Regions from separate parts of the Echinicola jeungdonensis genome, predicted to be linked through region 1. Evidence: riboswitches for the same ligand, from Rfam matches in the RefSeq annotation. Region 1 holds a riboswitch; each other region holds the start of a gene.
The links. Region 1 has a riboswitch for S-adenosylmethionine ahead of metX (homoserine O-acetyltransferase MetX). Riboswitches for the same ligand answer to the same signal wherever they lie in the genome.
Positions count from the first base shown of each region.

Region 1 (5,397 bases):
GCCTGTGTGCATGGGAAAAAGGTCGCTTACTTCAACACCCAAAAGCTCATGATCAAAATCAAGATGGTCAGACTGGACGGCACTGCCATCAGGTTCTTTGATAAACTGGCAAAAACGGACCTGCTCATCCTCGATGACTTCGGCCTGACAAACCTGGATAAACAGCAACAGATCGATCTTATGGAGCTTATCGAAGACAGGCACGGTAAAAAATCCACTATTATTGCAAGTCAGCTCCCTGTCTCAAGCTGGTACGATGTCATAGGTGAGCCGACCATCGCAGATGCCATTCTTGACCGGTTGGTACACGCCTCCTACAGAATCGAGCTGAAAGGGGAAAGTCTCAGAAAAAAAATGTAAAATTGTCAGGCCATCTGATTATTAAACCAAACCTCTCCTAAAGAGGGGTCAATATGCCCGGAACAGGGGTCAATATCATCCGGAATATCCAGGTTTTCCTTAAAAACCAAAAAGTTTTTGGTTTATCAAGGATATTTTTATTAACGGCTCCTTTAATAGCGATGGTCATACCATTGCTTGAAATCCCAGTGTCATCTGACAAGCCAAATATTTCCCTTAAGAACAATGATTTTTTTAGAGCCCTAACCCAAACTGAAGTACGGAATGATATTATCGTCACTTATGGTCTTCCCGAATTTACTGTGCAAAGCACAAATCTTCCCCTTCTTCTAGAATGGAAAGATTATTTAATAATTGGTTATTTATGTGTTTTGATCTTTCTTTTGGGACGTTTCTCTTGGCATACCTTACAGCTCCGACAACTAAAAGAAAAGGGATGGTATCAAACATCTTTCCAACTTAAAGGTCAATATTTTTTAATCCCAACTTTTGGAATGGCCCCTGCTTTTCCTACTTCAACAAGTTGTTTTGGGATGATACAATAAAGGTGAGTGAGCAGGAAAAAGGACAAATTCTTTCCCACGAACTAGGCCATATCCACGAAGGTCATACCTGGGACTTATTGTTTTACCAGATTTTAACCATTTTATTCTGGTTCAATCCTGCCATTCATTCAATGCGTGCAGCTTTAATGGATGTACACAAATTTTCTGCAGACCAATATGCACTAAATCATTTATCCGATAGCCAATCTTATTCCATACTAGTGGCCAAAATGGCTTTGGAGAAAGCTGGTATTCCAATTGGTCATCAATTTGGAAAGCCTTCTACACTAAAAAGGATTGAAATGATCAAAAAAACAGGAAACATTAATTGGCTAAAAGTTTTTGGAGTAATACCTCTTTCTATTTTCCTTTTGGCTTTGGTTTCATTAAAACCAATGGATAAAAGACCTCTCCTTTCTTATCTCTTTCATCAACCAGTCTCTATAATAAAAAAACCAAATTTTGGCTGCACAGGATTCGGTAAAAGTTCCCGCCAAAATCAAAAGATTAAAGACACCTGTCCATTATGAATTTGTAAGTGCTTTAAGAAATGGGGTAGTGATAGCTCAGCTCGGAGAACTTCAATATGAATTTAGCCTTATAAAGGGATTATAAGAATATAAAAAAGTTTTGGAAATAATAGAGGTTTTCAAAAGTGAGCCTAAAAATGGAGCCAAATCCCATGATCATAACACATCAGGAATAATACCTCAAACAATATTCAACAATAAAACTTGGAAAAATTTCCTAAGTCAGAATCTTCATATCCCCATGGATGCAATAAAATGGGGCCAATTAGGAACTGTTGAGGTTGAATTTGTAGTGGACGAAAGGGGAAATTCTCTTCAACCCAGTATTCTGAAATCTGGAGGTTGGGGTAGGGATGAAGAGGTCCTACGTTTGTTTACCCTTGTGGATTTTCCAAAATTCAATACCAATCAGGATATTGGAGAGGAATTGCCTACCAAAATCATTCTACCCCTAAACTTTGACCAATTTACCCAGTAAGAATGGTTTCTGAATATTTATAAGGCCAAGAAAGTAAAAGATTAATTCAAATAAATTCCAGTAAAATACTTATTGGGTATTTGATTTTTTTTTATAAATAGATTTTGTTTATCGCATTTACACCAATTTTTTTTATACCTTATATGATATTTAAAAAATAAAATCAATCATTCCTTTCATTTATCCAACATTTCAACAATTTTAAAGTTTGGCAAATTGTTAGGTTACTATTACATTTGAAATTAGAATAATTAATTTAATCTTAACTAATTAAAGTAATGGGAAAAGGTGATTTGAAGACAAAACGTGGAAAAATCCATAAGGGAACCTTTGGAGCCAGCCGTCCAAGAAAAGCCCAAAACATTAAAGTTAAATTGGCTTAGGACGAGCAAAATAAAGAATAACTAATACTGAATAATCTCAAAATCAAGCACCAGGATGATACGACTGGTGCTTTTATTAATTTAGGGGAATTAGACCCATTGAAAGAATAATATACCCTACCCTTGAAATTGTAATATTTGCTTCCCACACCCCATAGAATTTATGATTTAACTTTTAGGGAACTTAAATGCCTGAAATTTTCAGAAATGAACAAACCACTCCATTGAATATTTTGGACTTTCAGGTATTCCCTATTGGATTTATAGGGAATAAAATTATCTTATTTTTTTATAAATCCCCTTTTGGAAGCTTGGATATTCAAAATAAGCGTCGTTTATTTGTGTCATCCTTTTACTTTTTAGAAAGTATAAGGATTTATACAGAAGAGGTGAGAGACAGGCTCATGGACCCTCTGGCAACCTGGAAAATCCAAGGTGCCAATTCCTGCCAAATGTGAATATCCTCATTTGGAAATATAAATTCTTAAATATGAATTTTATAAAAAGGATCAAGCACACAACAAAAAATTCACTCCAAAACATTTCATTTAATTATTTCTCAACATTTTACCCAAAAATGTATGAAGTAATGCTGATGCCCATGCGGTTCTAACCCAGGAACCGGAATGCCTTTGGCATTTCAAGCCTTTTCCAGTTTCTAAACAAAATATTCAAAATCAACCAATGGAATTTCCTTACCCTTTTGAAAATATATTTCAGTTAAAAGCAAAGAACCAAATAGTAATTGAAGGGGCTTTTTATAAAATTTTACTGGAGAATGGACTAATACCCATTAATATGGCCTGTGAATTTCATAGGACCATTCAAAAAGACATCAGAGCGGAATTATAAACCGCTTTTGAAAAAGAAAGGAAACACATGAATTTACAATCTACGTATCTTATTTCCGATATGACCCAAGAAGTATTTCACTGTGATGAAGAAGTGGTGCTTGAATCCGGGGAATCCCTTCCGGAATTCCGGATCAGCTATACCACTCAAGGTCACCTGACACCACAAAAAGATAATGTGGTGTGGATTTTACACGCCCTTACCGGGGATGCCAATGTACATGAATGGTGGAGTGGACTAGTAGGAGAAGATAAATTGTTTGACCCTACCAAAAATTTTATCGTATGTGCCAATATTTTGGGCTCCTGTTATGGATCAACTCAACCAATGAGCATCAATCCGAAAACAGGGAAACCATATTATTATGATTTCCCCCAACTATCTACCAGGGACATGGCCATGGCTTTTGAAAAGTTGAGAGGCCATCTTGGGATCAGAAAAATAGATACGATAATAGGAGGTTCTTTGGGTGGCCAAGTAGCTTTGGAATGGGCTTACAACCTTCAGGAAAAAGTGAAAAACACTGTTATTGTTGCCTCCAATGCCAAAACTTCACCCTGGACCATAGGTTTCAACGAGGCACAGAGGATGGCCATTGAAGCAGATGGGACCTGGGGCGAAAACCATGAAGATGCTGGGAAAAAAGGTTTGGAAGCAGCCAGGGCTATTGGAATGTTGAGTTATCGGCACCACCAAACTTTTGAAGCATTTCAAAAGGATACAGAAGAAAAAACAGACAATTTTAAAATCTGCTCCTACCTCAGGTATCAGGGTCAAAAGCTGTCTAACAGGTTCAATGCTCTTTCTTATTGGACTTTATCAAAAGCAATGGATAGTCATGATTTGGGAAGAAACCGGGGAGGAACCGCCAAAGCCCTATCGGAAATAAAATCCAGGGTGTTAGCCATTGGAGTGGATACCGACCTTTTATTTACAAAAGAAGAGTCACAGTTTATTGCCAAAAATGTACCAAAAGGTTCATACAGGGAAATCAAATCGATTTATGGGCATGATGCCTTTTTGATTGAAAATGAACAGATTAACTATATACTTAAATCATTTAATCTGGAAGACAATTCTTGAAATTTCCAGAAAGCTAATAATTAATTACCTTCAATTAATGATCAAAGAGGATTATCAGTTTGATAGCTTCAAAGAGGAATTGGAGTGAGTGGATCCAAAAATTAAGGTAGAGAATAAGGATTTCAACCATTGAAATAAGCGATGTTTTCCCTAAATTAAATTATGGATTATACACAAATAAAAGAAACCTGCCTATATATATCCGATATTGAAAAAGCCAAAACATTTTATAATGGAAAATTAGATATGCCTGTCATTTCTATTGAAGATGGCAGGCATATTTTTTTTAGGTGCGGAAGCTCCGTACTTCTTTGTTTCATTCCGGAAACTACAGCTAATGAAACCCATCTCCCTCCCCATTTTGCCCATGGGAAGCAGCACATTGCTTTTGAGGTAAAAGCGGAAAATTATTTAAAAACCAAATCTAGCCTGCTGGAAAAGGGAATTAAAATCACACATGAACAGGATTGGATGGATGGTTTAAAAAGTATTTACTTTGAGGATCCATTTGGACATGTTTTGGAAATTGTTCCCAAGGGGATTTGGGAATAGTTTCCCTTCTTCAAATAGTCGGCCCTGATTTTTATTTAACCCCCTTATAAATAATGACTTAATCAAACTCCCAGAAGGAAAAATTAGAAATCAACAAGATATTACCCCTATCACCGTTATTTGTAAGCGTATATCTTCCTTTCAATTTACTTCAATAAGATTGGTTAAATTGGGATCGCTGATTAATTTTGGAACAATTCAAAAAGCCCATGAGCAGCACTTCAAGAAAAAAGAAAAGATTAGGAAGCTTTAAATTTATAAGCGTACTTTTTAGTACTACGCTATCCCTTTTCATTGTTGGACTTTTCGGAGTAATTGTAATACAGGCAAAATCTCTTACCAGCATTATTAGGGAAAATATTGAAGTGCAAGTATTTCTGAATAAAAACACTTCGGATGCTGATAAGGCAAAAATTGGAAAAAGCTTAGAGTCCAAACCCTATTTACTACAAAAAGAGGATGGTGCCCAAGTGGCTTTTATTTCAGATGAAGAAGCAGCCAAATCCTTTCTGGAGGATACCGGGGAAGATTTTACAGCCTTTCTGGATGATAACCCTTTACGGGATTCCTATACAATTTCTATTAAGGAGGAGTATCAGACCAGTGAAAAAATG
Region 1 is NZ_JAUFQT010000002.1:776,741-782,137, forward strand. Features, by position in the region: gene istB (IS21-like element helper ATPase IstB) at 1-360, shown strand, start outside; gene QWY93_RS16560 (M56 family metallopeptidase) at 908-1,435, shown strand; gene QWY93_RS16565 (energy transducer TonB) at 1,536-1,913, shown strand; gene QWY93_RS16570 (30S ribosomal protein THX) at 2,192-2,296, shown strand; SAM riboswitch class I at 2,670-2,779, shown strand; gene metX (homoserine O-acetyltransferase MetX) at 3,176-4,231, shown strand; gene QWY93_RS16580 (VOC family protein) at 4,394-4,783, shown strand; gene QWY93_RS16585 (cell division protein FtsX) at 4,993-5,397, shown strand, end outside.

Region 2 (5,397 bases), on a different contig from region 1:
TAATCGTTGATAAGCCAGAATATGCTTACAGGGGAACCATGCTGGATGTGGCCAGACATTTTTTTGAGAAGGAAGAATTGAAAAGGTATATTGATATTTTGGCTTTATATAAGATCAATTTTTTGCATTTGCACCTTACAGATGATCAAGGCTGGAGGATAGAGGTCAAATCATGGCCAAAGCTTACCCTTATTGGCGGAAGTACAGAGGTTGGTGGTGGAGTAGGTGGATTTTATACCCAAAATGAATATAAAGAGATTGTACAATATGCACTGGAAAGGTACATTACCATTGTCCCTGAAATCGATATGCCTGGCCATACACATGCAGCACTGGCTTCCTATCCAGAGCTTAACTGCGATGGGAAAGCCCGTGAAAATTATACTAAAACCCAGGTTGGGTTTAGCTCTTTATGTTTAACCGAAGAAATAACCTATCAATTTGTGGATGATGTGGTCCGGGAAATTTCAGCAATCACTCCGGGGCCCTACATCCATATTGGAGGTGATGAAGCTCATGCTACTGAGTTGGGAGATTATATCCTCTTTATTGAACAGGTACAGGATGCGGTCAATTCTTATGGGAAAAATATGATTGGCTGGGATGAGGTGGCCCAGGCAGCTCTGAGGCCTGAGTCTTTGGTTCAGTTTTGGTCCAATCCAGAGAATGCAAAGCTTGGGGCAGACCAAGGAGTAAAAATAATAATGAGCCCGGCCTGGAAAACCTATTTGGATATGCAATATGATTCCACTACCCATTTGGGATTACATTGGGCAGGTTTTATTGAGTTGGACAGCGCTTATCTCTGGGAACCTTCTGAGCTTATAGAGGGGATCGGCAAAGATGAAATAATAGGAGTTGAAGCTCCCCTTTGGACCGAAACCATTACTAATATGGATGAATTGGAATACATGGTTTTTCCACGATTATTAGGAATAGCGGAAGTGGGCTGGACTAGAAACGAAAAGCGGAATTGGGGAGAGTACAGGAAAAGGCTTAAAAAACACCTGAATAGACTGGAAGCCTTGGAAGTGGATTATTACTCATCCAATTTATTAAAAAAATAGGCCAGGGGTTTAGAGCCTCGGGAATGAGAGTTTAAAGTTTGGAAGGGTCTTTAAGAACACCCATGAAGAGGATGGTTCCACTGTGTTTTTCTTGAATGAAAAATACAAATGGCCTGTCCAGTCGAATTACAGGTGGTTCTGCTGGAACAGAAGTCACCACTACCTCTACAGCTGTGGCAGCAGCTGCTTCTGTTCCTTTTTCATCTACCTCAATTAATGCTTCGTGAATTACCCGGCTTATTTTTAGGGGTTCTGTTGGGGTTTCAAATATTTCTGTGAAATTTCTTGGATCTTGCTGAAAAGGGGTGCTTAGCCCCATTTCAATTAGGTCTTCTTTTAAGTTTTGGATTTTGATTTTCATTTTGAATTTGGGCATTTCCAGCTTGATATTACCTTCTTTTGCTTCTTCCCGCCAGGCATGAAGATTATTCAAATTGAAATTGCTTTTTGCTTCTTCCAAGTTAAAGGCATCTGGCAATAATACTCCCATGATATATTGCCCTGTACTATAGGGGATTTCTAAATATTTGAACCCGTTTGCTTGGTATGTCTTTAATGTCGTAGCTTCCTCCAACCGCATCATTTCAACCGGCGTAGTTTGCGAGGAAGAAATGTGAAAAGGTTGTTCGGTGGTGTTTTGGGGATCAAATTGGTATTTCCAATCGCCATAATAATAAATGGCGTTGATCAAATACATGACAGCAGCAGGATCAACCTGGTCAATTAAGTCTTGAATTAATCCCTCCGTTTGATCGTCCACCCACTGATTAATAATTTCTTTGGAGCCCGGGGATTGCATATCCAGGCTGCTAATAGTAGCCAGGTATTGCATTTGAAGGGTTTCTTGAAATTGGGATTTTAAATCCAGTCCCTCTTGATACCAAATACTATTGGCAATGTTAATCTTTACATTTGGATCCACATCCTTAAGGAATTTAGTGAGTCCTTGGTTGGCCAAATTGGCATCTTCGAGCGATATATTATCAAAATGAAGTGTTTCCAGATATTCTTCGAGCAATTCTTCCTTATTGCCATTCATGGCCATAGACAATGCCTGATGGATACTGAAAGGGCTGAAAAATAGGTTCCCTTCTTCTTTACTGAGTTGTTGAAATAACCTGACGGAAAATGCTGTGCCGGCATTTACCAGTTTTTTTTCAGTTTCCTCTAATGCCCTCAAATTGGGAGTAATTTCCCCTTTATTGGGACTTTCATCCACGCAAGAAACCAATAGAAAGAAAAGAGTCAAGATGGAATAATAGGTGTATTTCATGGTAAAGGGCTTTTGTTATGATCTAGACGAAAAAAATGGACAAAGTGCGACAAAAAAAAAGCCCCTTTGGTGATCAAGTTTCCAAAGGGGTTTAAATGATTATTTGGATTTTTCAAGGGCTCTTTCTATATCCCCAATAATGTCATCAGGATGTTCCAAACCTGTTGAAACTCTGATTAGGCCAGGTAAAATCCCAACCCTTTCCCTTTCTTCCTCCGTCAACTTGCTATGGGTAGTAGAAGCGGGGTGGGTAATGATGCTTCTGGTATCTCCAAGGTTTGCCGTCACGGTAATTAGTTCCAATTGGTCAATAAACCTTTTTGCCCTTTCAATTCCTCCTTTTAAGGTCAGGGTAATGATGCCTCCGCCCAGCCTCATTTGTTTTTTTGCCAATTCATATTGAGGGTGGCTTTTCAGGAATGGATATTTGACAGATTCCAAATGAGGATTGTTTTCAAAATAGGTAGCCACTTTCAATGCATTTTCACAGTGTCTTTCCATTCTCACAGCTAGGGTTTCCATACTTCGGGAAAGGATCCATGCATTGAAGGGTGAAATTGATGGTCCTGTATGCCGGGTAAAATAACGGACCTTTTGGATTAATTCTTCCTTACCAAGGATCAGTCCACCCAAAACCCTACCTTGTCCATCAATATATTTGGTAGCACTGTGGGCTACGAGGTCCGCACCCCATTTGGCAGGTTGTTGTAAATAAGGGGTAGCAAAGCAATTGTCCACAGCCAAAATAAGGTTATGAGCTTTAGCAAAAGCAGCAATCCATTCCAGGTCAATGATTTCCAGACCGGGATTGGAAGGGGTTTCAATGAATATCATTTTGGTATTCGGCTGAAGCAATTTTTCCCAATTGGCGATATCGGAAATGTCCCCATAAGTCGAGCTGATGCCCCATTTAGGGAATATTCCGGTAAGCAGTTGGTGAGTGGAGCCAAATAGGGCTCTGGAAGCCAGAATATGATCCCCTTGTTCCAATATAGAAGCCATGGTTGCAAACATGGCAGCCATGCCAGAACCAGTGGCAATGCCGTCTTCTGTACCTTCTACTGCACATACTTTTTCTATAAGGTCAGTGCTGTTGGGATTGGCATACCTTGAATAGATGTTTCCTGGGATTTCTTCAGCAAACATCTGCCGAGCTTCTTCTGCACTATCAAAGGTAAAACTTGAAGTCATGAAGATAGGTGAGGAATGCTCCCTTTGATTGGTTTTGGAGGAAGCAATTCTTACTGCCTGGGTTTCAAAATGTTTTTCGGACATATTATTATTCTTGCAGTGTTAAATTCTGTTTAAATATTGAGTTTCCCCTTTTAGGGTTTCGTAAAAATGCATCCCGAAATGGAGAGGTAAATATATTTCTTCGGGTTTGTTAATAAAAATAATCGGTGTCAAAGTAAGTGTTCTCATTTCATCTAACTTATAGTCCCCTATTTTCGGGCAGGATTTGGCACCTTTTCGCCGCTGAGGATGGTTGCCAGAGGGTCAACAAGCCTGTTCTCTCACCTCTTCTGTATAAATCAGTTCCTTTGGGTCTTGCAAAGTAAAGGTAGGGTAATGGGAAATCCAAATTTTTGAAAATGCAGAACGGTATCTATAAAAATAAGGTAACATTTATGGGATAAATTCTTTCAAAACCTTAGCCCATAAATCATACCCTTTGGCATTCATGTGTAATCCATCCTCAATAAAAATATCCTCCTTTGGTTGACCATTTTCATCCAACATGATGTTCCAAACATTGGCAAAGGATACCTGTTTCTGCTTTTGACAATATATCTCCAGTAGGCGGTTGAGATTTTGGTATTCCTCTTGTAGGTGCCATCTTGCCAAGCTGGGTTTCGGGCTTATCAGGATAATATGGGCATCAGGTAATTGTTGATGGATTTTTGTTACCAGCTTTTTAGTGGTTTTTAATATGGTCATTGGTTTTTTTCCTGCGGCAATATCATTATCCCCTTCATAAATAAATATTTTTTTGGGTTGGTATTGGAGGATCAATTCCTGGGAATAATGAAGAAGTTCAAATGTCTGAGACCCTCCAAATCCTGTGTTAATGGTTTCAATTTCCGGAAAATAGGAGGAAAGATCTTTCCACATCCGGATACTGGAACTTCCTGTAAAAAGATAGACTGGTGGGCCTTGCTTTGGAATGGGGTTTTTTTGGACAATTTGTTGGACTTCTTCCTGGAATTTGCCAGATACTTCTTGAGTGTTTCCTGAAATGGAAATTCCAGCCAAAAGAATTACCGTTAAAAATATTTTGAAACAAGACTGTTTTGATAAATACTTCATTTGATTTAACCCGTTAATTGATGGGAATTTATGAAAAAAAATGGAGATCCTTATGATCAATTGATTTTTGTGGTACCTGCAAAAGTTTTGAAAAAGGAAAATATTTAGTGTAATAAGTGTTTAAAATACACTTTTTCAGGGGTTTTGTTAATAAAATGTCAATTTTTTCACCTGCCGAATTTTTTTTTTTGAATAAAAATTAAAAAAAATAGAAGGGTTGAAAACAGGAAAGAAACTTAGTGATCATTTTATTAATTGGGTTAAATATGGTTAATGATGTTGTTAATGTTTCTTAAATTAGGAGTTTTGCCTTATATAATACTGAGGAATTCATTTTTGTGTGTAGTGACATTTAAATTGGTTTAGGGGATTTTTGTTAATATTTTATTGAATTAAAAATTATTATCACTATGTTTAAAGAAGTTTTGGTTCAAAAAAAGAGGATCGGCGTCCTTTTTTCCAAAATATATACGGCTGTTAGTCAGTTAGAATAAACCCATTCGAGGAATCTTCTAAAGATTCCTCTTTTTTTTTGTCTTCCAAAAATGAACCATTTTATACTCTAACGAAAAAACATCAAAATGGTATATCATTTTCCCTAATTCTTTCGGAAAGTCCACTAAAAAATAAAAGTGAAATTGACACTTTTTCAACTATTTGATTTCACTGATTAAAATTTTTCGGGCACCTGAATTTTAGCCAATAGGTGTTTCTGGTCTGCTTCAAGTTAGAGATAGGTTGCCTCTTTTG
Region 2 is NZ_JAUFQT010000001.1:2,881,981-2,887,377, forward strand. Features, by position in the region: gene QWY93_RS11995 (beta-N-acetylhexosaminidase) at 1-1,067, shown strand, start outside; gene QWY93_RS12000 (serpin family protein) at 1,099-2,340, opposite strand; gene QWY93_RS12005 (trans-sulfuration enzyme family protein) at 2,440-3,615, opposite strand; SAM riboswitch class I at 3,770-3,874, opposite strand; gene QWY93_RS12010 (SGNH/GDSL hydrolase family protein) at 3,967-4,647, opposite strand.
Region 2: another riboswitch for S-adenosylmethionine. It lies ahead of QWY93_RS12005 (trans-sulfuration enzyme family protein); the one in region 1 lies ahead of metX (homoserine O-acetyltransferase MetX).

Region 3 (5,397 bases), 130 kb from region 1:
TTACATATGTCTATTCTTCTTTGGTAAGAATCCGCCTGGCCAATTTCATCAAAAGCCATCACCACAACTGCTGCCCCAAACTTTTTGATGGTCTTGGCTTGGTGGATAAACTCCTCTTCCCCATTTTTCAAACTGATGGAGTTAACGATTCCTTTACCCTGAATACACTTTAGACCCGCCACAATGATGTTCCATTTGGAACTATCCACCACTATTGGAATTTTACTGATTTCAGGTTCAGATGCAATCAAATTTAGGAATTGGACCATGGCAGCTTCTCCATCCAGCATCCCCTCATCCATACAAACATCCAACACCTGGGCTCCGCCTCGGACCTGATCGAGAGCCACTTCCAATGCCTCATCAAACTGTCCATTGAGGATCAACCTGGCAAATTTTTTGGATCCGGTCACATTGGTCCGTTCTCCAATATTAACAAAATTCAATTCCGGCGTAAAAACTAAAGGTTCCAAGCCGGAAAGCTTCAAATGGCTGTCTTTTTTTATATTAACCATACTGGTTATACTTCTGCTTTTTGTTCTTCTTCTAATTTCCTAGGCGAATAGCCTTCGCTCAAATCCGCCAATTTTTTGATATGTTCAGGGGTGGTCCCACAACAACCTCCAAGGATATTGATCATGCCCTCTTTTAAGAATTCCTCCACCTGGCCGGCCATTTCCTCAGCTGTTTGGTCATATTGTCCAAATTCATTGGGAAGCCCCGCATTAGGGTAAGCACTTACAAAAAACGGTGCCTTTTCCGCTAATACTTTTAGATATGGCCTAAGGTCTTCTGCTCCCAAAGCACAATTCAAACCAACACTGATCAAAGGAACATGGGAAACCGAAATCAAAAACGCTTCCGTGGTCTGTCCAGAAAGCGTTCTTCCGGAAGCATCTGTAATGGTTCCGGAAATCATTATTGGGATTCCCCCATCTTTTGGATCCAAGGGCAAATCCCTTTCTTCAAAAACCTCCTGAATGGCATATAAGGCTGCCTTGGCATTCAAGGTATCAAAAATAGTCTCCACCAAGAGCAAGTCTGAACCACCATCCAATAGGCCTTTTACCTGTTCGGTATAAGCTTCAGCCAATTGGTCAAAGGTAATTGCCCTGTAACCCGGATCGTTGACATCAGGTGAAATGGAGGCAGTCCTGTTGGTCGGCCCAATTGCACCGGCTACAAAACGGGGCTTTTGGGGAGTTTTTTGGCTGCATTCTAATGCCGCTTCTTTGGCAATTTTAGCAGATTCAAAATTGAGTTCATAGGCCAAATGCTCCAGTCCATAATCTTCCTGGGCTATAGAGGTACTACTAAAAGTATTGGTTTCTATGATGTCCGAACCTGCCTCCAAATAAGCCAAGTGAATTTCCCTGACCACGTCAGGTCTACTAAGCGAAAGCAAATCATTATTCCCCTTCAATTCCTTTGGATGACTTTCTAAGGCAGGGGTACGGAAATCTTTTTCCTCCAATTGATAGCGCTGGATCATGGTGCCCATGGCTCCATCCAGTACTAATATTTTCTTTTGAAGTTGTTCGAGTAATATATCGGTTCTCGTATTCATGCTCATTTTTTATTTAAGGACCATATCGAGCAAAGAACCGGGAGAAAAATGGGTAATTTATCTACCGCTCATCTTTTCCTGTGGCATCAGGATGGGAGTTAGCACCTTGTTTTCAGGTTGCTAAGACGTCATAGGGCCCTTCCCTCGGTCTTTCTCGATAAGCAACTTCAAAGGTAACAGGAATTAATGGATTTTAGTTACATTGAAACAAATAATTTCCATTTATTGTCCTATCCCATCGAGAATGAATTCATTATTTATCGATAATGATTGAAATGAATTCACGCTTTCCCGGCTATTTTGCAGTTGGGTCATTTATGGCCTTACCCCCAATCCAAATTGGACATAAGGGCCATTCATAAATTGGGTCATTTTCAGATCTGCTAATTTATAATTTCCTATTGGCATCTCATAACCCGCATTTACAGAATAAATTATATCTAAAGATTTTTTCTTGGAAAGTGGCATGGCATAGGCCAGGATAAACTCAGGCTTGGCCATTAATCCCCCTTTTTTAAGTTCTCCATCATAATTAGGAATGTCCATCAATCCCGGAAAATCCAACTTCCTCAAGTGCAACATGGAATACCGCAATTGTCCATAGCCTAACCCTCCCAAGAGGCTCAATTCAAAGTTCTTTCTTTCATACAGTTTTTTACCAATATTCCCATATATCCGAATGCTATTAAGCGTTTGCTCATAAACATCAGAGGCCTGGTTGGACAAGGCCAGGTTATAAAGATCTACACCATATAAATTCCCTCGGTTTTCACCCAAAATCTTAGCCCCCCAGTTTTTGGGAATCCCAGAAAAAGTACGCCATCCATGTTGTTCCAATAGTTGGTTTAATTCGCTAGGCCTGGTAAAATGCAACCCATAAATTAATTGGGCTGACAAGGATGCATCCCGGTAAAAGTAATTAGACTTTGGAAGTGATATCCCAGCTCCAATCCTAAAAAATGCCCCACTTTGGATATTGTCAAAAGAAACTCCCTGTTTTACCCAGGAATCCTCAAAAGGATTAAAGGAATAACCAAATTTGCTCATCAATGTAATCACCTCCTCATAAGGGGGAAAGATAAGGTCATACCCCATCTGAAATCCTATTTCGGTCAAGAAAACCCCAAAATATTGACTTCCTTTATGCAAGTTATTTTTCCTTAAAATATAACCCCTGGCAGGGTCTGTCAGGAAATCATTGATACTTTCAGGTTCCCTATGCTGCAGCATTTCAAAATTAAGACTGCCTAAGCCCATGGACATGTAATGGATCAGGTGAAATTTGCCTTCTTCAGTAAAGGAATAACCTACGTTAAGAAATATGCGGGTGGTACGGTAATCAATTTTGTAATCCCTGAAATTCATTCCCACCCCATTATTTTGGTAAATCTCAGCCCCCAAAATAAAATCATTGAAACGGTTTTGGTATCCCATCCCAAAAGTGTGGTAGTTATTCTTAAGCTCCTCTGCCCCTCGGGATTCCAGCATCTCATCAAAATCCCTCAAGTTGCCACCGGAAGTTCCATAATAAAAATAAAGGCTGGACCGCTGGTAATGGTTATCCACCTGGGCTTTTACCCAGGTGCTGAAAAAAAAGGAGAAAAGAATCAATAAGGCTATTCTCATGGGCTGCAGTTTAACCACAAAAATAAGGGTAATATTATGGATTAGGCCTATAGAAATTACAAAAAATGTGTACGAAGGTGAATGGACAAAAGTTGACAGTCCAAAGCCGTTCGGGTCAAATGATTATACCTGTTTCAATACCAGAAATACCATATCCACTTAACGACACTTATTTGATTCAAGTAAATCGGTGGGGATAAACCCTAAATTATTTTTTCCTACTACCTAAAAAAAACTATCCCAAGATTTAAAAATTCTCTAAAAATAAACTTTGGCAGGGCTTCTAATTGATTCCATAACAATTCAACTAGTGGGTTACCATTCCGAAATTGGATAATTTGGTTGGAATGTGTATTATCGAAACCAAATAATTTTTCACCAAAACAAAATCCAAATGATAACTACAACCACTCCTAATGTAGAAGGCCATGAGATAACTAAATATTGCGGCATTGTCACAGGTGAAACTATCATCGGTGCCAATGTATTCAGGGACTTTTTTGCCAGCATTACTGATATTGTTGGGGGAAGATCAGGCACCTATGAGCGAGTATTAAAGGAGGCCAAATCCACTGCATTGGCAGAAATGGAGATACAAGCCCAATCTTACGGTGGCAATGCCATAGTTGGGGTTGACCTGGACTATGAAACCATCCGGGATGGAATGTTGATGGTCACTGCCAGTGGTACAGCTGTTTTTATAGAAAAGAAAGGATAAAACTGGGATCCCAAAAAGGCCCTTTTCCTTGAGGGCCTTTTTTTTGGTTTTCTTTGAAATTTGGTTAACCAAGTCAAAGGAGAAAACCCAAAAATCACAAATTAGCCCTTATTAAGGACCTCTTTCATTTTTCCCTTATCACATCTCTTGATCACTTCATTATTATAAACCAAGATAGGGCCGGATTTGCAGAAGTCCATGCATTTGGTTTTGATCAATTTGTATTTCCCTTTATGATCATCATGTTTGATAACTTCCTTTGCCTCCTTTAGAAGTCCTTTGCAACCATTTTTTTTACAATCAGAACCGGTACAGACAAAGATAAATTTTCGGTAAACAGCCATAAAACCACTACATATTAGATACCATTTGTAACAATATTCCACACAAATAAGCTCCATAGGTTCCTACCGCATAACCAAAAACGGCTAAAAGGACGCCCACAGGGGCCAATGAAGGGTTAAAGGCCGAAGCAACAATGGGTGCCGAAGCTGCCCCACCTATATTGGCCTGAGACCCTACCGCAATAAAGAAAAACGGTGCTTTGATCCAATAGGCCACTACTAACATAATTGAAACATGCACCAACATCCAGATGAGGCCTACTAAAAACAAAGTAAGATTATCAAAAATAGAAAGCAAATCCATTTGCATTCCCACTGTAGCCACCAATACGTATAACAGAACACTTCCTATCCTGGAAGCCCCTGCCCCTTCCAATCTTCGGGCCTTTGTAAAAGACAAACCCAGTCCCCCGGTAGTTGCTATCACTACAATCCAAAAGAAAGGGGAGTCTAAACTATAATGGGACCATTGAGGATAATTGCTTCCTATCCATGGGGCCAATATGTCGGCAGCAGCATGGGCCAATCCTGTGATGCCAAAACCAACTCCCAAAACCATAAAAGTGTCAGCCATACTGGGGATTTTCATTATGCTTCCACGGTAAGCCTCAACCTTTTTTTTAAGTTCTTCTATGGCGGAGCTATCTGCTTTAAATAATTTATCTATTTGCTTTGGTTTTGCTGCCCAATACAATAGGAAGGCCAACCACAAATTGGCAATAACTACATCCACGGCAATCATTTGACTGAACAATGCTGGGCTAGCTCCAAAGGTTTTAAGCATGGCTGTTTGGTTGGCACCACCTCCAATCCAACTTCCTGCTATGGTGGCCAGTCCCCTCCAAACTTCTTCTGGACCTGTCCCCCCCACCACATTTGGGTCTACTGTAGAAACCACCAAAACCGCAATTGGGCCGCCCAAAACAATTCCAAAACTACCTGCCAAAAACATCATCAGGGCTTTAGGGCCTAGTTTTAAAATGGATTTCAGGTCAATACACAAAGTCAATAACACCAATGATGCCGGTAACAAATACCGGGAGGCCATATGGTACAATTGACTACTTTTTCCGGAAATAATCCCAGCAGAATTTAGAATAGAAGGGATAAAATAACAGAGCAACACAGTAGGGACTACCCGG
Region 3 is NZ_JAUFQT010000002.1:904,936-910,332, forward strand. Features, by position in the region: gene metH (methionine synthase) at 1-515, opposite strand, end outside; gene QWY93_RS17185 (homocysteine S-methyltransferase family protein) at 521-1,567, opposite strand; SAM riboswitch class I at 1,633-1,731, opposite strand; gene QWY93_RS17190 (hypothetical protein) at 1,883-3,193, opposite strand; gene QWY93_RS17195 (YbjQ family protein) at 3,588-3,911, shown strand; gene QWY93_RS17200 ((2Fe-2S) ferredoxin domain-containing protein) at 4,013-4,255, opposite strand; gene QWY93_RS17205 (DUF819 family protein) at 4,263-5,397, opposite strand, start outside.
Region 3: another riboswitch for S-adenosylmethionine. It lies ahead of QWY93_RS17185 (homocysteine S-methyltransferase family protein); the one in region 1 lies ahead of metX (homoserine O-acetyltransferase MetX).

Region 4 (5,397 bases), on a different contig from region 1:
TCAGCAAATAATTCGTGTGTAATGTTTCCCTCTTCATCCCGGTTTATAAGTACATGCTTGGGTGCAGGAATCAAACAATGCTGTATTCCACCATAACCTCCAAGGGATTCCTGATAAGCTCCGGTATGAAAAAAGCCAATATATAGGGGCTTTCCCTCATTTTTCTTGGGAAGGTATATATTATATTGGTGAGCTTCTGAATTATAATAATCCATACTATCACAAGTCAAACCTCCCAAGGAAATGTTGTGGTACTCTTCTTTCCAATTATTAACAGCAAGCATAATATACTTTTGGTTGAGCCCCCAACTATCGGGCAATTGGGTGATAAAAGATCCATCAATCATGTACCAAAGCTCTTTGTCATTTTGAAGTTTTTGATCCAATATCGAATAAAGCACCGCACCACTTTCTCCCACCGTATAACTTCCAAATTCAGTAAAAATATGGGGTTCGGTAGTATTATTTTTGGCACACATCCACTTGATATTTTTGATAATTTGATCGGCCATATACTGGTAATCGTAATCAAAAAACACATTGGTCTTAATGGGCCAGCCTCCTCCAATATCCATGGTGTCCAGTTCTGGACAAATGGCTTTCAGATCAACATATTTCTGAATAAACCGGGTCAGTTCGGACCAATAATAGGCAGTATCCCGGATTCCTGAATTGATAAAAAAGTGGAGCATCTTTAGACTGACTTGCGGGTTGTCTTTAATCTTTGTTTCATAAAGCTCGATGATATCCTTGTACCGCACCCCCAAACGGGAGGTATAAAAACCAAATTTAGGTTCCTCATCAGCAGCAATTCTAATTCCCACCTGAAAAGGGACTTTTACATGCTCAAGGTAATAATCAATTTCCGACAGGTTATCTAAAACCGGAATACAGTTCACAAATCCATCATTAAGCAGACCAGCTATGTACTCCTTGTACAATTCTCTTTTGAACCCATTGCAAACGATATAAGTCTCCTTGCTGATTTTACCCATTTTATAAAGACTTCGAACCAAAGGAATATCGAAAGTACTGGAAGTTTCGATGTGGATATCATTCTTAAGTGCTTCATCCAATACAAAGCTAAAATGGGAAGACTTCGTACAATAACAATAAGTATATTTCCCATGATAATCGTGGTCTTCTATGGCTTTGCCAAAGTATTTCTTGGCATTCTGAATGCTTTCACTGATTTTGGGAAGATAAGTCAATTTTAACGGTGTCCCGTAAGTATGGATGATATCCATAAGATTCACCCCATTAAATAAAAGTTGATCTTCCTCTACATGGAATTCCTTGGTGGGAAAATCAAAAGTTTGTTTAATTAAATCAATGTATTTGTTCATTAGGCAATGGAGGTTTATGACTTTTTGATTCGAAAATTGCATTAATAATTGGGGAAATCAAATTAATGACTTTAGCTAATTTGCAAAAATCTATCTGGAAAAAATAAGCCATTTCAAAATCAACCTGTTATCATTTAATTTCTGATTTGGGGAATTCCAGAACCAAAGGTTGATCAGCCTTTTTCACCCCTTCCTCCTCCCCTAAAAAATAAAAAGCTTCCGTTCATAAACGGAAGCTTTGATAAGAAATGGATGAATTTCTTTTCTTTTTATCAGGAAAGTTCACTATAAAGCAAGCTCTCCTCCAATTGATGTTTCTTTTGATTTTGAATAATCTTCTTCAATACTTTTTTGAAGCGGATTTCATCTTCAATCAACTTAAAAAGCTTATTGACATAAGCCTTTGCGATGCCTTCATTGCTTTGGTAGTATTTTAAGGTAAAATACCTCTTTTCATGAATACTTTCAATAAACACTTCTTTGGGGTGACCTGCCAGGACCAATCCCCTGAAAAGTGAATAAAAGGACTCCACTTCTCCTTTCAAATGGAAGTATATGGTTTGAAATTTCTTCTGGGATTCAGGGAAGTTTTTAAAATCAAAACCTCCAATCCCTTCAATTTCCACTGCTTCATGACCTTCCAGCCAGTTCAACAAATCCTTGGGCTGACTGGTTTTGGGTTCATTTCTGTTTATTGAATTGAAGCTAAATGTTTGGGAAGTTTTTTCTGAATGATTGTATGAATTTGCTATTGCTGTCATGGTGTCTTTTCAATTGGATTATTAGTAATAATTTAAAATGTTGAAAATTAATCAACATCGGTTGTCTTGAAATGGGCAAGTGTGCATTCGTCTGTTTTTCATCATTGCTAACATTTATAGGTCCTTGAATTGATTTAGGCAGGTTTTAGCACCTTTGCCTTTTTAAGGTTAGGTTGCTATAGGTTCCCAGAGCCTGTTCTCTCCCCTATTCTTTATAAAATCAGCTACTTACCATTTCGGCTTTTCACTAATAATTTTTTCAAATGTAATACTTTATTTTTAAATAACAACAACCCTATAGATTTTGTAGGGAATTAAATGATAAAATTTAACACCACAGATTTCACTCATAACCAGACCAAAAAGAAGAAGGGCATTTAACCTTTAGCCAATTCTAATTCCTGCACCCGCAATCCCCACGTTAAGGGAATTTAAATAACCTTTCTTAAATACCAACTCAATTCTCATATTTGCTTTTCAATTATTGTATCCAGAAAACTGGCTATCATGTTAGCTAACACTTACAATTTATGCCCAAAATTAACTACTTTTGTGCCAATAAATTCCTAACCCTTCAACGCTCCAAATTCCTTCCAGGAATTTGACATGATTTGTTCATGGATAAGGGTGAATAGAAAAGGGTGGTGTTTATATATGTTAAAGACGACCACCAAAAGGCAAACCCTTAGGGAAAAGATTCAATTCCCAGGTGCAAAACTTTTAATTACAAAATTCAATGACAATCCAAGAAGAAATACTCATTGCCATAAGCAAAGCCTTTGAAACCGAATTTGATCACCCTGTAGCCGCAAATGGTTTGGCCCTACAACCTACCAGGAAGGAATTTGAGGGGAATTACACTTTTATACTTTTTCCCTATTTAAAATACACCAAGATGAAACCTGAAGCTACCGGTGAAAAGATCGGGAATTACCTTCAGGAACATTGCTCATTGGTGAGCAAATACAATGTAGTGAAAGGTTTTTTGAATATTTCGGTTAATGAAGCTTCCTGGATGGAAGTTTTTCAACAAATATACCAAAAGGAAAACCTGGGCCAATTACCTTCCAAAAACCAAAAGGTGATGGTGGAATTCAGCTCTCCTAACACCAATAAGCCCCTTCATTTGGGCCATTTAAGAAACAATTTTCTTGGTTTTGCAGTATCCCAGATCTTAGAAGCCAATGGATATGAAGTCATCAAAGCCAACCTGATCAATGATAGGGGAATCCATATCTGCAAATCCATGGTCGCTTATCAAGCTTACGGAAAGGGAGAAACACCTGAATCCGGTGGATTAAAAGGGGATCATTTGGCAGGAAAATATTACGTACTTTTTGACAAAGCCTACAAAGAGGAAATCAAGGAATTGATGAGCCAGGGCATGTCGGAGGAACAAGCCAAAAAGGAAGCGCCCCTCATGCAGGCTGCCCAGGAAATGCTCAGAAATTGGGAAGCCAATGATCCTGCCACCGTGGAATTATGGAAAACCATGAATGGATGGGTCTATGAAGGCTTTGATGCCACTTACAAAAAAATGGGGGTGAGCTTTGACAAGCTTTATTATGAATCAGACACTTACTTGTTGGGCAAAAACATTGTGGAAGAAGGACTTGAAAAGGGAGTGTTTTTCAAAAAAGACAATAATTCCGTTTGGGCTGATCTCAGAGAAGAAGGGTTGGATGAAAAGTTGGTTCTCCGTGGTGATGGAACATCTGTTTATATCACCCAGGATATGGGAACTGCTGACCTGAAGTATAAGGATTATAAAATTAACAAGTCCGTATATGTAGTGGGCAATGAACAGGATTATCATTTTGATGTCCTTTTCAAAATCATGAAAAAGCTGGGCCGCCCCTATGGTGATGGCCTTTACCACCTTTCCTATGGAATGGTAGATTTGCCTACCGGAAAAATGAAATCCCGGGAAGGTACAGTAGTAGATGCTGATGACCTGATCCAAGAAATGGTGGATACGGCTGCTACACACACCCAGGAATTAGGGAAAATTGAAGGTTTTTCTGAAGAAGAGGCCAAAGAGCTTTATGAAATTCTGGGACTGGGAGCCTTGAAATATTTCTTATTAAAAGTAGACCCCAAAAAGCGGATGTTGTTTAACCCCCAGGAATCCATCGAATTCCAGGGAAATACTGGTCCATTTATTCAATACTCCCACGCAAGGATTTCTGCAATCCTAAGAAAAGCTGACCAAATTGAAGTGGATTACAGCCTAAATGGATTTGCTGACCTGGGTAACTTGGAAACCACCGAAAAAGAACTTATCATTTTGTTAAACGATTTTGAGAAAAAACTGGCACAAGCAGGAGAAGAATACTCCCCGGCTGTTCTGGCTCAATATTTATTTGATTTGGCCAAGGAATATAACCGTTTTTACGCTGAACTTCCTATATTCAGTGAATCAAATGAAAAAGTCAGATCATTCCGTGTGGCCCTTTCCGCTCAGGTTGCCAAAACTATTAGAATCGGAATGAGGTTATTAGGTATTAATGTTCCAGAAAGGATGTAATATGAAGCAATTAATTTATTTCTGCCTGGCCTTGGCATTAGTAGCATGTCATGCCAAATCCAACGATCAAAAAAGCATAAAACCTACAGTGACAACAAAACCCATACAAGTGAAAAAATCATTTTATGACTTTGAAGTCAATGACATAGATGGTAACCCTGTTGAGTTTGGGCAATTCAAGGGCAAAAAAGTCATGTTGGTGAATGTTGCTTCTAAATGTGGTTATACCCCTCAGTATGCGGATTTGCAGAATTTGCATCAACAGTATGGAGATAAAATCGTTATTCTGGGCTTTCCTGCCAATAATTTCGGAGGACAGGAACCCGGAACCAATGAGGATATCAAAAAATTCTGCAGCCAAAACTATGGGGTGACCTTCAAAATGTTTGATAAAATTTCAGTCACCGGGGCGGACAAACACCCTCTTTATCGATGGCTTTCAGATAGAGAGTTAAATGGGTGGAACAATCAAGAACCCAGCTGGAATTTCTGCAAATACATTATCAATGAGGAAGGTAAGCTTACTCATTTCTTTCCTTCCTCCGTCAACCCAATGGATGATAAAATCCTGGAACTCTTAGGAGAAGCCTAAAGGCCCTGCACTTCTCCTAATGTTCCCCAACCAAATCCTCTATTTATTCCGTGGAAATTTCTCTTAAAAGCAAGAAACAAGCTTGGTTACATGCCATTAGGCTCAGAACCTTACCCCTGGCATTGGCAAGCATCCTTATGGCCAGTTTTATTGCCTATTACCATCAAACAT
Region 4 is NZ_JAUFQT010000001.1:3,090,904-3,096,300, reverse strand. Features, by position in the region: gene QWY93_RS12905 (arginine decarboxylase) at 1-1,346, opposite strand, end outside; gene QWY93_RS12900 (hypothetical protein) at 1,619-2,107, opposite strand; SAM riboswitch class I at 2,219-2,328, opposite strand; gene argS (arginine--tRNA ligase) at 2,844-4,634, shown strand; gene QWY93_RS12890 (glutathione peroxidase) at 4,636-5,226, shown strand; gene QWY93_RS12885 (1,4-dihydroxy-2-naphthoate polyprenyltransferase) at 5,277-5,397, shown strand, end outside.
Region 4: another riboswitch for S-adenosylmethionine. It lies ahead of QWY93_RS12900 (hypothetical protein); the one in region 1 lies ahead of metX (homoserine O-acetyltransferase MetX).